One region of the Candidatus Limousia pullorum genome, then DNA from elsewhere that is predicted to be linked to it. Evidence: predicted binding sites of a transcription regulator. Region 1 holds the regulator's gene; each other region holds the start of a gene.
The links. The regulator LexA, encoded in region 1, represses DNA repair genes until DNA is damaged. The targets are predictions, from matches to a motif close to CNAACANNTGTTNG.

Region 1 (3,288 bases):
GAATTGGGATATGATTCATCAGTATAAAAGCAACGGCTACAACATCATAATCGACGCCAACAGCGGAAGCGTTCATGTGGTTGATGATGTGGCTTACGACGTAATCGCCCTTTACGATAAGGGAGAGTCAAAAGAGAATATCACAAATAAAATCCTTGAAAAATATCAGGGCAAAGAGGAGATAACCGCTTCTGATATCGACGATGTTCTTTCCGACATTGAAGAGCTTAAAAAAGACGGAAAGCTTTTCAGCGAAAGCAACTATCAGAATTTGGCAATAGATTTCAAGGGAAGAGATACAGTTATAAAGGCTCTTTGTCTGCACATTGCCCACGACTGCAACCTTGCATGTAAGTACTGCTTTGCAGGAAAGGGCGAATATCAGGGCTGCAAGTCCCTTATGAGCTTTGAGGTTGGCAAGCGTGCTCTTGACTTCCTCATTGAAAATTCAGGCACAAGAAGAAATCTCGAGGTTGACTTCTTCGGCGGCGAACCTCTTATGAACTTTGAGGTTGTAAAACAGCTTGTAGCTTATGCCCGTGAGCAGGAAAAAATCCACAACAAGAATTTCCGTTTCACCCTTACCACCAACGGCGTTTTGCTTGACGACGAGGTAATGGAGTTTGCAAACAAGGAAATGCACAACGTGGTTTTGAGCCTTGACGGAAGAAAGGAAACAAACGACCGTCTGAGAGTTACCAGAAACGGACAGGGAAGCTATGACATGATAGTTCCTAAATTTTTGAAAATGGCTGAAAGCCGTGGACAGAAGGACTACTATGTTCGTGGTACATACACCCACTACAACACAGACTTTGCCGCCGATATTCTCCACATTGCAGATCTTGGCTTTAAGAGCCTTGCAATGGAGCCGGTTGTAGCTCCTCCTGAGGCGGACTATGCACTTAAATATGAGGATTTGCCAGTATTGTTTGAGCAGTACGACATCCTTGCAAAGGAAATGCTTAAAAGAGAAAAAGAGGGCAGAGGCTTCACTTTCTTCCACTACATGGTTGACCTTGAGGCAGGTCCATGTATTTACAAGAGAATTGCCGGCTGCGGTGTTGGAACAGAGTACATGGCAGTTACACCTACAGGCGAGCTGTACCCATGTCATCAGTTCGTCGGCAATGAAGATTTTATTCTTGGAAATGTATTTGACGGTATAAAAAATACAGAGCTTCGTGATGAGTTTAAGCTCTGCAATGTTTATGCACGTGAAAAGTGTCAGGACTGCTTTGCAAAAATGTATTGCAGCGGCGGCTGTACCGCAAACGCTTACCACTCAACAGGTTCACTTACAGGAACTTATGATTTGGGCTGTGAGCTTCACAAAAAGCGTATAGAATGTGCTATCATGATGAATGTGGCAAGACAGTTTAATGAGTTAAATTAAAAATAAAAAGCCGTGCTTAAAAAACACGGCTTTTTTGTTTGTTCTGTATCAGTAGTAGCGAAGAAGAGATACTATCTTTCCCAAAATAGTCAAGTTGTCTGTTATAATCGGTTCAAAGGCGTCGTTTTCAGGCTGAAGACGGAAACGGCCGTCCTCTTTGAAAAATCTTTTTACAGTGGCTTCCTCGTCAATTAAAGCAACAACGATGTCGCCGTTTTCTGCGGTATTTGACTGATTTACAATTACAATGTCGCCGTCATAAATTCCGGCATTTTTCATGCTTTCTCCCACAACACGCAGAGCGAAAAGATTTCTGCCACGGCGGAAGCTTTCGCTTATAGGAATGTATGTTTCAACTTCTTCAATGGCAAGGATAGGAAGTCCGGCGGTAACTTTGCCAACGAGAGGGACTTGTGCGGTTGCTCCTATTTTGTTAATTTTAATACATCTGTTGCAGCCTTTTTCCCTTTCGATAAGACCTTTGCTTTCAAGGGTCTTGAGATGGGCGTGTACCGTGGAGGTAGAGTGCAGACCGGTAGCTTCACAAATTTCCCTTACAGAAGGAACTCTTCCTTGTGAATTGCAGGACAAAAGGTAATCGTATACAAGTTTACAACTGTTTCCTAATTGTTTCATTATCATAACCTCCAATCTTATATACATATTATAACATATACTTTTACAAAAATCAAACATTTGTTTTTCGATTTCTTGAATTTTTTGAAAAAAATTTGTGAAAAATTTTTGCTTTTTGTTTTTTCTGATTGACAGAGGTGAAGAAATGTGATATTATCACTTTAGTTAGACGTAACTAACTAATAGAGCGGTCAATTTTTTAAAAGAAATAATATTATACAGTAGAGTTAGTTAAAACAAACTTAAAGGAGGAAAGATTTAATGAGTATCGTTATAGTAGGCGGAAACGAGTGTATGACATGTCAGTATGAAAATATATGTAAAAATTACGGCTGCAAGGCTAAGGTGTTTACTAAAGAAAAAGGAATGTTAAAGAAAAAATTGGGAAAGCCGGACCTTATGGTGCTTTTCACCTCAACGGTGTCCCATAAAATGGCTCTTTCCGCCTGTAAGGAAGCCAAAAGGTGCAACATTCCTTTGTGCAGATGCAGTGGAAGCAGTGCCTCTGCTCTTCACGATTTGCTGTGCCGCCATGTGGGAGTAAAATCATGAGTGAGATGCTTTTAATAGAACACTGCGCCCCGACCTTGGCGAGAATTAAAACCGCCAATCTTTTTAGCTGTACCTACAGTGACACAAAGACGCTGATATATTTTTTGATATATTGGAATAAAAATCTCAATCCCAAAGGTGTATATTTAAAGCTGATGAAGGCGGCAGGAAATAGGGCTTTGATTTATGTTTTCAGAAAAAGGGGACTTGAAGAGGATTTAAAGGATGAACAGGCAAACTGTTATTTAAAAAAATTAGGCTATAACACGGACAGTACAGAGGAAGTTCTCAATTTTCTGAAAAAAAGAATTTGCACACAGGATGATTTTCCACACGAAATAGGCTTCTTTTTGGGATATCCCCCGGAGGATGTTGTGGGGTTTATAGAAAATAACGGTAAAAATTTTAAATTCTGCGGCTGTTGGAAGGTGTACAGCGATGTAAACGAGGCGGAAAAAAGATTTCATATGTACAGAAAGTGCAAGGACGTTTACAAAAAGATTTACAGCTGCGGAAAGTCGGTAAATATGCTAACTGTTCCTGTAAAAGGCTGAAAATTTCCCAAAATCTACAGGTTTTTGTTGTAAGTAAAAGTGGAATATGTTATTATCTTATTGATATGGTTTTAAAGTCATATGAAGTTTTACTTTGAAAAGGGAGATGTAAATATGCCTTATATTCAGACAAAAACAAATATTCCAATA
Region 2 (3,288 bases), 1.3 Mb from region 1:
CTGGGCAATCATAACTATTCTGGTAAACTTACCCCTGTCAAGACCTGTTATCTCCTTTATGGCTTCGTTTACCTCTTTTATTTTTGTGACCGGTGTTCTTCCGTCTGAAAATGTAAGCTCTGCGTCGGCTGTTTCCTTTGTAAATCCGTCGCCCTTGAGCTTTTTCCTTTTGTACTCAGGATTTCTTTTTACCGTGTAAATTTTATCCTTATAGGAAAACTCCAGCTCAACGTATGTTTTCACGTTTTCATCGGCATACTTGCTTCTCAGCATATCAGATTTTCTGTTATCTCCGCTGGGTTCTCCGAAAAGTGCAAAGGTTATTGCGTCAAAGATAGTTGTTTTTCCTGCTCCGGTGTTTCCGGTTATGAGATAAAGTCCACTGCTTCCCAGCTTTGTAAAATCCACAACAACTTTATCGGGATAGGGACCGAATGCACTTATTGTAAGTTTTAAAGGTTTCACAGCTCTTCCTCCCAAACTTCTTCCATAATATTTTTTATAAAACTTTTTTCTTCATCATCCATAGAAATATTATTTTGAAGCTTATAAAGCTCTTCAAACATTTCAAACGGAGATTTATCCTCAACCGGCTGTACTGCGTCCACACCGGCGTTATTCATCGTCCTTGTGTTTTTATATTCAAGGCTCATAATATTTTTATATATGGCTCTGAGCTTATTTATGGCATCCGAAATATCCTTTTCGTCTGTCAAAATTATTTTATAGTAATCGTCGAGATTAAGTCCTTTATAAAATTCCCTGTCTGTCACATCCATGTAGCTTCCCTCTATTATTTTCATATCACGGAGAGGTTTAAGCTCACGGGTTTTTATTGAAATTTCGCCTTTCTTTCCTGTTTCCACAATAGTTACTGACTTTTTGTGGCTGGCCTCTGAAAAGGAATATTTTAAAGGTGTTCCGCAGTAACGCAATGTTTCCGTGGAAATATTTTGAGGTCTGTGTATATGTCCCAACGCCACATAATCAAAGCCTTCAAACACGTCAGCGTTTACATTATCAATACCGCCAACTGATACCTCCTCAGAGTCACTTTTTAATGCGCCTGTGACAAACTGATGGGCAAGCAGTATGTTTATCTCATTTTCTTTTTTTTCAGCCTTTTCCAATGCAAGCTTCACACAGTCGTTGTAGGTCTCTATTGTCTTATCCTCAAAAAAAGGCCTTACCGTAGAGGGCTTTACAAAAGGAAGCATAAATATATTAACTGTTTCATCCTTTTCTTTAAGGGTTACTTTTTCCGGCGCACCTTTAAAAACCGATGCTATATAGATATCCCTGTCCTTGACTATTCTTGAGCCAAACTCCAGTCGCTCTGCCGAATCGTGGTTACCGCTTATTATAAAAACCTTAACTCCTGTATTTGAAAGCTCCGTGAGAAAATCGTCGAATATTCCCACAGCCTCACCGGAAGGAATTGTCTTATCGTAAACATCGCCGGAGATAAAAACTCCCTGACAATGTTCTTCATTTATAATTTTAAGTATTTCCTTCAATATATATTTCTGGTCTTCCGCCATATTAAATTCGTTAACCTTTTTTCCTATATGTAAATCGGAAAGATGAACAAACTTCATTTCAATCCGCCTTTCTTCTGTATTATCAAGCAATTAAATTATATCACAAAGAAAATTCCGCCTCAATATAAAAAATTTTTCAATTCCATAAAATACCTATTGACATTATCGAAAATTAGTTCTATAATTATATCAAACAAATTTTCGTCAAGGAAGGCGATTGTTCATGAGGTATATTCTCCACAGTGATTGCAACAGCTTTTATGCGTCGGTGGAATGTCTTTACCGACCCGAAATCCGAAACAAACCGGTAGCCGTAAGCGGAAACGCCGACGACCGACACGGAATTATTCTGACCAAAAATCAAATTGCCAAAAATTTCGGCGTAAAAACAGGCGAAGCCATATGGCAGGCAAGACAAAAGTGTCCCGAACTTGTTACTGTTCCTCCTAATTTTCCATTGTATAAAAGATTTTCAAAAATGACAAGGGAAATATATGGAGAATACAGCGAAAAAGTGGAGCCTTTCGGTCTTGACGAAGCTTGGCTTGATATAAGTGGAAGGGATATGAATTTCCAAAAAGCCAAAGCAATAGCCGAGGAAATACGTGGAAGAATTAAATATGAGCTTGGCATAACTGTGAGCATCGGAGTAAGCTTTAATAAAATATTTGCAAAGCTTGGAAGCGACTACAAAAAGCCTGATGCAGTTACTGTTATAACTGATAAAAATTATAAATATATAGTTTGGCCTTTGCCTGTTGAAAATCTTCTTTTTGTAGGGCCTGCCACAAAGAAAAAACTTAACAACATGGGCATATACACCATAGGAAATCTGGCAAACTGCCCCCTGGATACACTCGTTTCAGTTTTCGGAAAAAACGGAAATCTTCTCAATCAATTCGCAAACGGCAGTGACAAGGCCTCTGTGGCATTTTCTATAAGTCATCAGGATGTTAAGAGTATCGGAAACTCAACAACTACCTACCGAGATTTAAAAACAGTAGAAGATATAAAGATTGTAGCCTTTGTTCTTTCTGACAGCGTGGCGAGAAGACTTAGAGAACAAAACCTAAAGGCTTGGGTTGTAGGCGTTTCAATAAGGGAAAATAACCTTAACTCCTTTACACGCCAGCGCAAGTTAAGTATTCCCACCGATATAACAGAAGAAATTGCCGAAAACGCTATAGACCTGTTTTTGAAAAACAAAGGAGAAACCCCTTTGAGAAGCATAGGAATAAGTTTAAGCGAGCTTATCCCCTCTGACACACCTGTGCAGATGAGTTTCTTCTGTAATGCCAAAAACAATAACAGGCTTCATAATTTAGACTGCGCTGTTGACAGTTTAAAAAAACGATTTGGCTCATACTGTGTTCAGCCGGCAGTTATGCTAAACGACCCACGTCTTTCCGGATTTAATCCAAAGGATGACCATACTATACACCCTGTTGGATATTTTACAAAGTATATTTAATCCAAATAATCTGTATGAAAACACATTTACTGAGGTGATAACATGAAACAATATGTATGTGTTACGGCGCAGTTTGACTGTGACGGAAGAATTATGCCTATGAAGGTTCACTGGGAAGACGGCAGAACCTTTGAAATCGACAGGATAACAGATATAAGAAGAGCCGCCTCTTTAAAAGCCGGCGGCGCAGGAATAAGATATACTTGTCTTTTATTAGGTAAACAAAGATATCTTTTTCTTGAAGATGACAGATGGTTTGTAGAAATTTAAAGGGCA
Region 3 (3,288 bases), 350 kb from region 1:
AAAGGGGAAGTGCAGGCAATTGATATGGAAATAGATAAAAAAATACCGATTGACCTTTTTGAAACAAAATCAGGAGTGAAAGGTTTTGTTTTTTCTTATGATAAACCGGATAAAAATGTTCCGTCAGCGGTCGCAATTGTTTCGGAAGGTGATTATGACGGAATTGAGGAAGAAATATTGAAAATGGCAGACGACAGCACACAAAATTACATATTTTATGTACCTAACGAATACGATAACACGCCAATCGAGCAATCTTTCTTTGTTTCTGGTTTTGAGAAGGACATATTATATGAAATTCATCTTATAATAAATAAGGAAGGTGATAAATATTATGTGAATTTGAAGAGATAGGTTTTTATTTTAAGATATGAAATGAAGGTGATAGTATAGAAGAATAAGTTTTAATTATGATATTACGAAAGGTGATTGTTTATGAAAAAAAGTAAAATGATAAAAATATTAACTGTATTAATGTGTTTTTTTATGTTTTCGTCTAGTGTTGTTGCAGAAGAGATAGCTGCAAATAATGATGACCAACTTAGTTTACTTCTGAATGATATTAATAATGAATATGGAACAAACTTTCATATATTATCTGATAGCGAGTTAGAATATTATGGGATTCCAAAGACTATTCCACAGAAATTATCTTCTTCAGAGCTTAATGATTTAGAACAATATTTACGTTATATAGCAGAGATAAAAATGCCTGAGTTTGAAAAAGAAACACAGGAAGCGTTAAGTATTATGAAAAATGTTGAAGAAAATGTGGTTAATAAGGATGGTTTAGTAAAAAATTCAATAATGTCAAATAATACAATAGTAGCAAGGAGAGCTATTAACTATGCAACTGCAATTGCAGAGGCCTACACTATAAAAGATTTTTATGGTAATACTATATGGGGAAGTGTAGTTCATGCTGCATGTTCATCTAATATGTATCAACCAATTTGGTTTTTAGCACCATCTCCAACAGTTCAACATATTGATAGTGGCAGAACATTATTATGGACCGGTGAGGGAGACTATTTTTCTTATGTTAATGGAACCCAGATTTATTTAGGAAGCGGTACTCAGCATACAGAATTATATATTAAAAGTTATATTTAATTCTGTAATTTATTTACAATTTATTAAATATAAAAACGGCAGAATCAATCCTGCCGTTTTTTCTTTTATAAATCAACTGTCCTTCAAGAAGTTTCATAAAAAATAAAAGTTTGTAAAATACTATTGTTTGTGATATACTAAAACATTGACAATGTCTTTTTTGGGGTGTATTATAGAAATAAACGAACTATTGTTCCTAAACTATAAAAAGAGGTGCGAATATGGGCGATTTTAAACTTCATTCACCTTATAAACCAACCGGCGACCAGCCGGCGGCTATAGATAAACTTGTGGAAAGCATAAATAATGGACACAAGGAACAGACCTTGCTGGGAGTTACGGGTTCCGGTAAAACATTTACAATGGCTAATATTATTGAAAAAGTTAACCGCCCTACACTGGTGCTTGCCCACAACAAGACTTTGGCGGCTCAGCTTTGTTCAGAGTTCAAGGAGTTTTTTCCGGAAAATGCTGTTGAATATTTTGTTTCCTACTACGACTATTACCAGCCGGAGGCATATATTGCCAACACGGACACATATATAGAAAAGGACAGCTCTATAAACGATGAGATAGACAAGCTTCGCCACAGCGCCACACTTGCTCTGGCGGAAAGACGTGACGTTATCATCGTTTCTTCGGTTTCCTGTATTTACAGCTTGGGCGACCCTATTGATTACCGAAACATGGTTATTTCTCTGCGTCCAGGTATGGAAAAAAGCCGTGACGAAATTATAAAAAAACTTGTGGAAATCCAGTATGAGAGAAACGACATAAACTTTGTGAGAAATAAGTTTCGTGTACGTGGGGATGTGCTGGAGATTTTTCCCGCCTCGTCCGGAGATAAAATAATCCGTGTGGAGTTTTTCGGGGATGAGATAGACAGAATAAGCGAGATAAATCCTCTGACCGGAGAGCTTATCTCGGTTTTGAAGCACGCCGCAATTTATCCGGCTTCCCATTATATTGTATCAAAGGAAAAAATGCAGACGGCTGTAAAAGAGCTGGAAAGAGAGCTGGAGGAGCGTCTGGAATTTTTCAGAAAACAGGGAAAGCTTTTGGAGGCTCAGAGAATAGAGCAGAGAACAAGATACGATATTGAAATGCTTATGGAAATAGGCTTCTGCACAGGAATTGAAAACTATTCAAGAGTGCTTTCCGGCAGAGAGCCGGGTTCTGCTCCCTTTACCCTTTTAGACCACTTTCCAAAGGACTTTTTGTTGTTTGTGGACGAGTCCCATGTTACATTGCCTCAGGTAAGGGGAATGTATGCAGGTGACAGAGCGAGAAAGGAAAGCCTTGTGGAGTACGGTTTCCGCCTGCCATCGGCTTTTGACAACAGACCTTTGAACTTTCAGGAGTTTTACGACAGAATAAATCAGGTTGTGTTTGTCAGCGCAACTCCGGGAGATTTGGAAAAGGAAAAAAGCTCTGTTATTGCTGAACAGATTATCAGACCCACAGGACTTTTGGATCCGCTTATTTCCGTGCGTCCTGTTGAGGGTCAGATTGACGACCTTATCTCCGAGATAAACATGAGAACGGAGAAAAAGGAAAGAGTGCTTGTGACCACTCTCACCAAAAAAATGGCGGAGGATTTGACCGCATATTTTGAAACCATGGGCATAAAGGTAAGGTATATGCACCACGATATAGATACGGTGGAACGAATGGAGATTGTCCGTGATTTGCGTTTGGGTGAGTTCGACGTTTTGGTGGGAATTAACCTTTTGAGAGAGGGTCTGGATATCCCGGAGGTTTCTCTGGTTGCAATCCTTGACGCAGACAAAGAGGGATTTTTGAGAAGTGAAAGGTCACTTATTCAGATTATAGGACGTGCGGCGAGAAACGCTCACGGTGAGGTTATAATGTACGCCGACAGTGTTACCGACTCTATGGCAAACGCCATAAGAGAGACAAACCGCCGCCGTGAAATTCAGAATAAATATAACGAGGAACATGGAATTGTTCCGAAAACAATAGTTAAAAAGGTTTCAGATGTGCTTGAAATTTCTTCAAAGGGAGAAACAACCGAGAAGAAGTTTGGTAAGCTTTCAAAGGCTGAAAAACAAAAGCTTATTGACGAGCTTACAAGAGAGATGAAGGATGCGGCAAAAATGCTTGAATTTGAACACGCCGCATATCTGAGAGATAAGATAATGAAATTACAGGGAA

Region 2: dinB (DNA polymerase IV) is a predicted target of LexA. The motif match lies at 1,732-1,745, and genes of this name have one in related genera.
Region 3: uvrB (excinuclease ABC subunit UvrB) is a predicted target of LexA. The motif match lies at 1,297-1,310, and genes of this name have one in related genera.

The regions. Positions count from the first base shown of each region.
Region 1 is NZ_CM171614.1:936,702-939,989, forward strand. It holds gene scfB (thioether cross-link-forming SCIFF peptide maturase) at 11-1,396, shown strand; gene lexA (transcriptional repressor LexA) at 1,445-2,038, opposite strand; gene CGICJO_RS04060 (DUF2325 domain-containing protein) at 2,294-2,584, shown strand; gene CGICJO_RS04065 (DUF3793 family protein) at 2,581-3,138, shown strand; gene CGICJO_RS04070 (phenylpyruvate tautomerase MIF-related protein) at 3,253-3,288, shown strand, end outside.
Region 2 is NZ_CM171614.1:2,207,076-2,210,363, forward strand. It holds gene CGICJO_RS10180 (SbcC/MukB-like Walker B domain-containing protein) at 1-465, opposite strand, end outside; gene CGICJO_RS10185 (exonuclease SbcCD subunit D) at 462-1,598, opposite strand; gene dinB (DNA polymerase IV) at 1,765-3,012, shown strand; gene CGICJO_RS10195 (hypothetical protein) at 3,055-3,282, shown strand.
Region 3 is NZ_CM171614.1:1,288,250-1,291,537, forward strand. It holds gene CGICJO_RS05615 (hypothetical protein) at 1-354, shown strand, start outside; gene CGICJO_RS05620 (hypothetical protein) at 436-1,113, shown strand; gene uvrB (excinuclease ABC subunit UvrB) at 1,335-3,288, shown strand, end outside.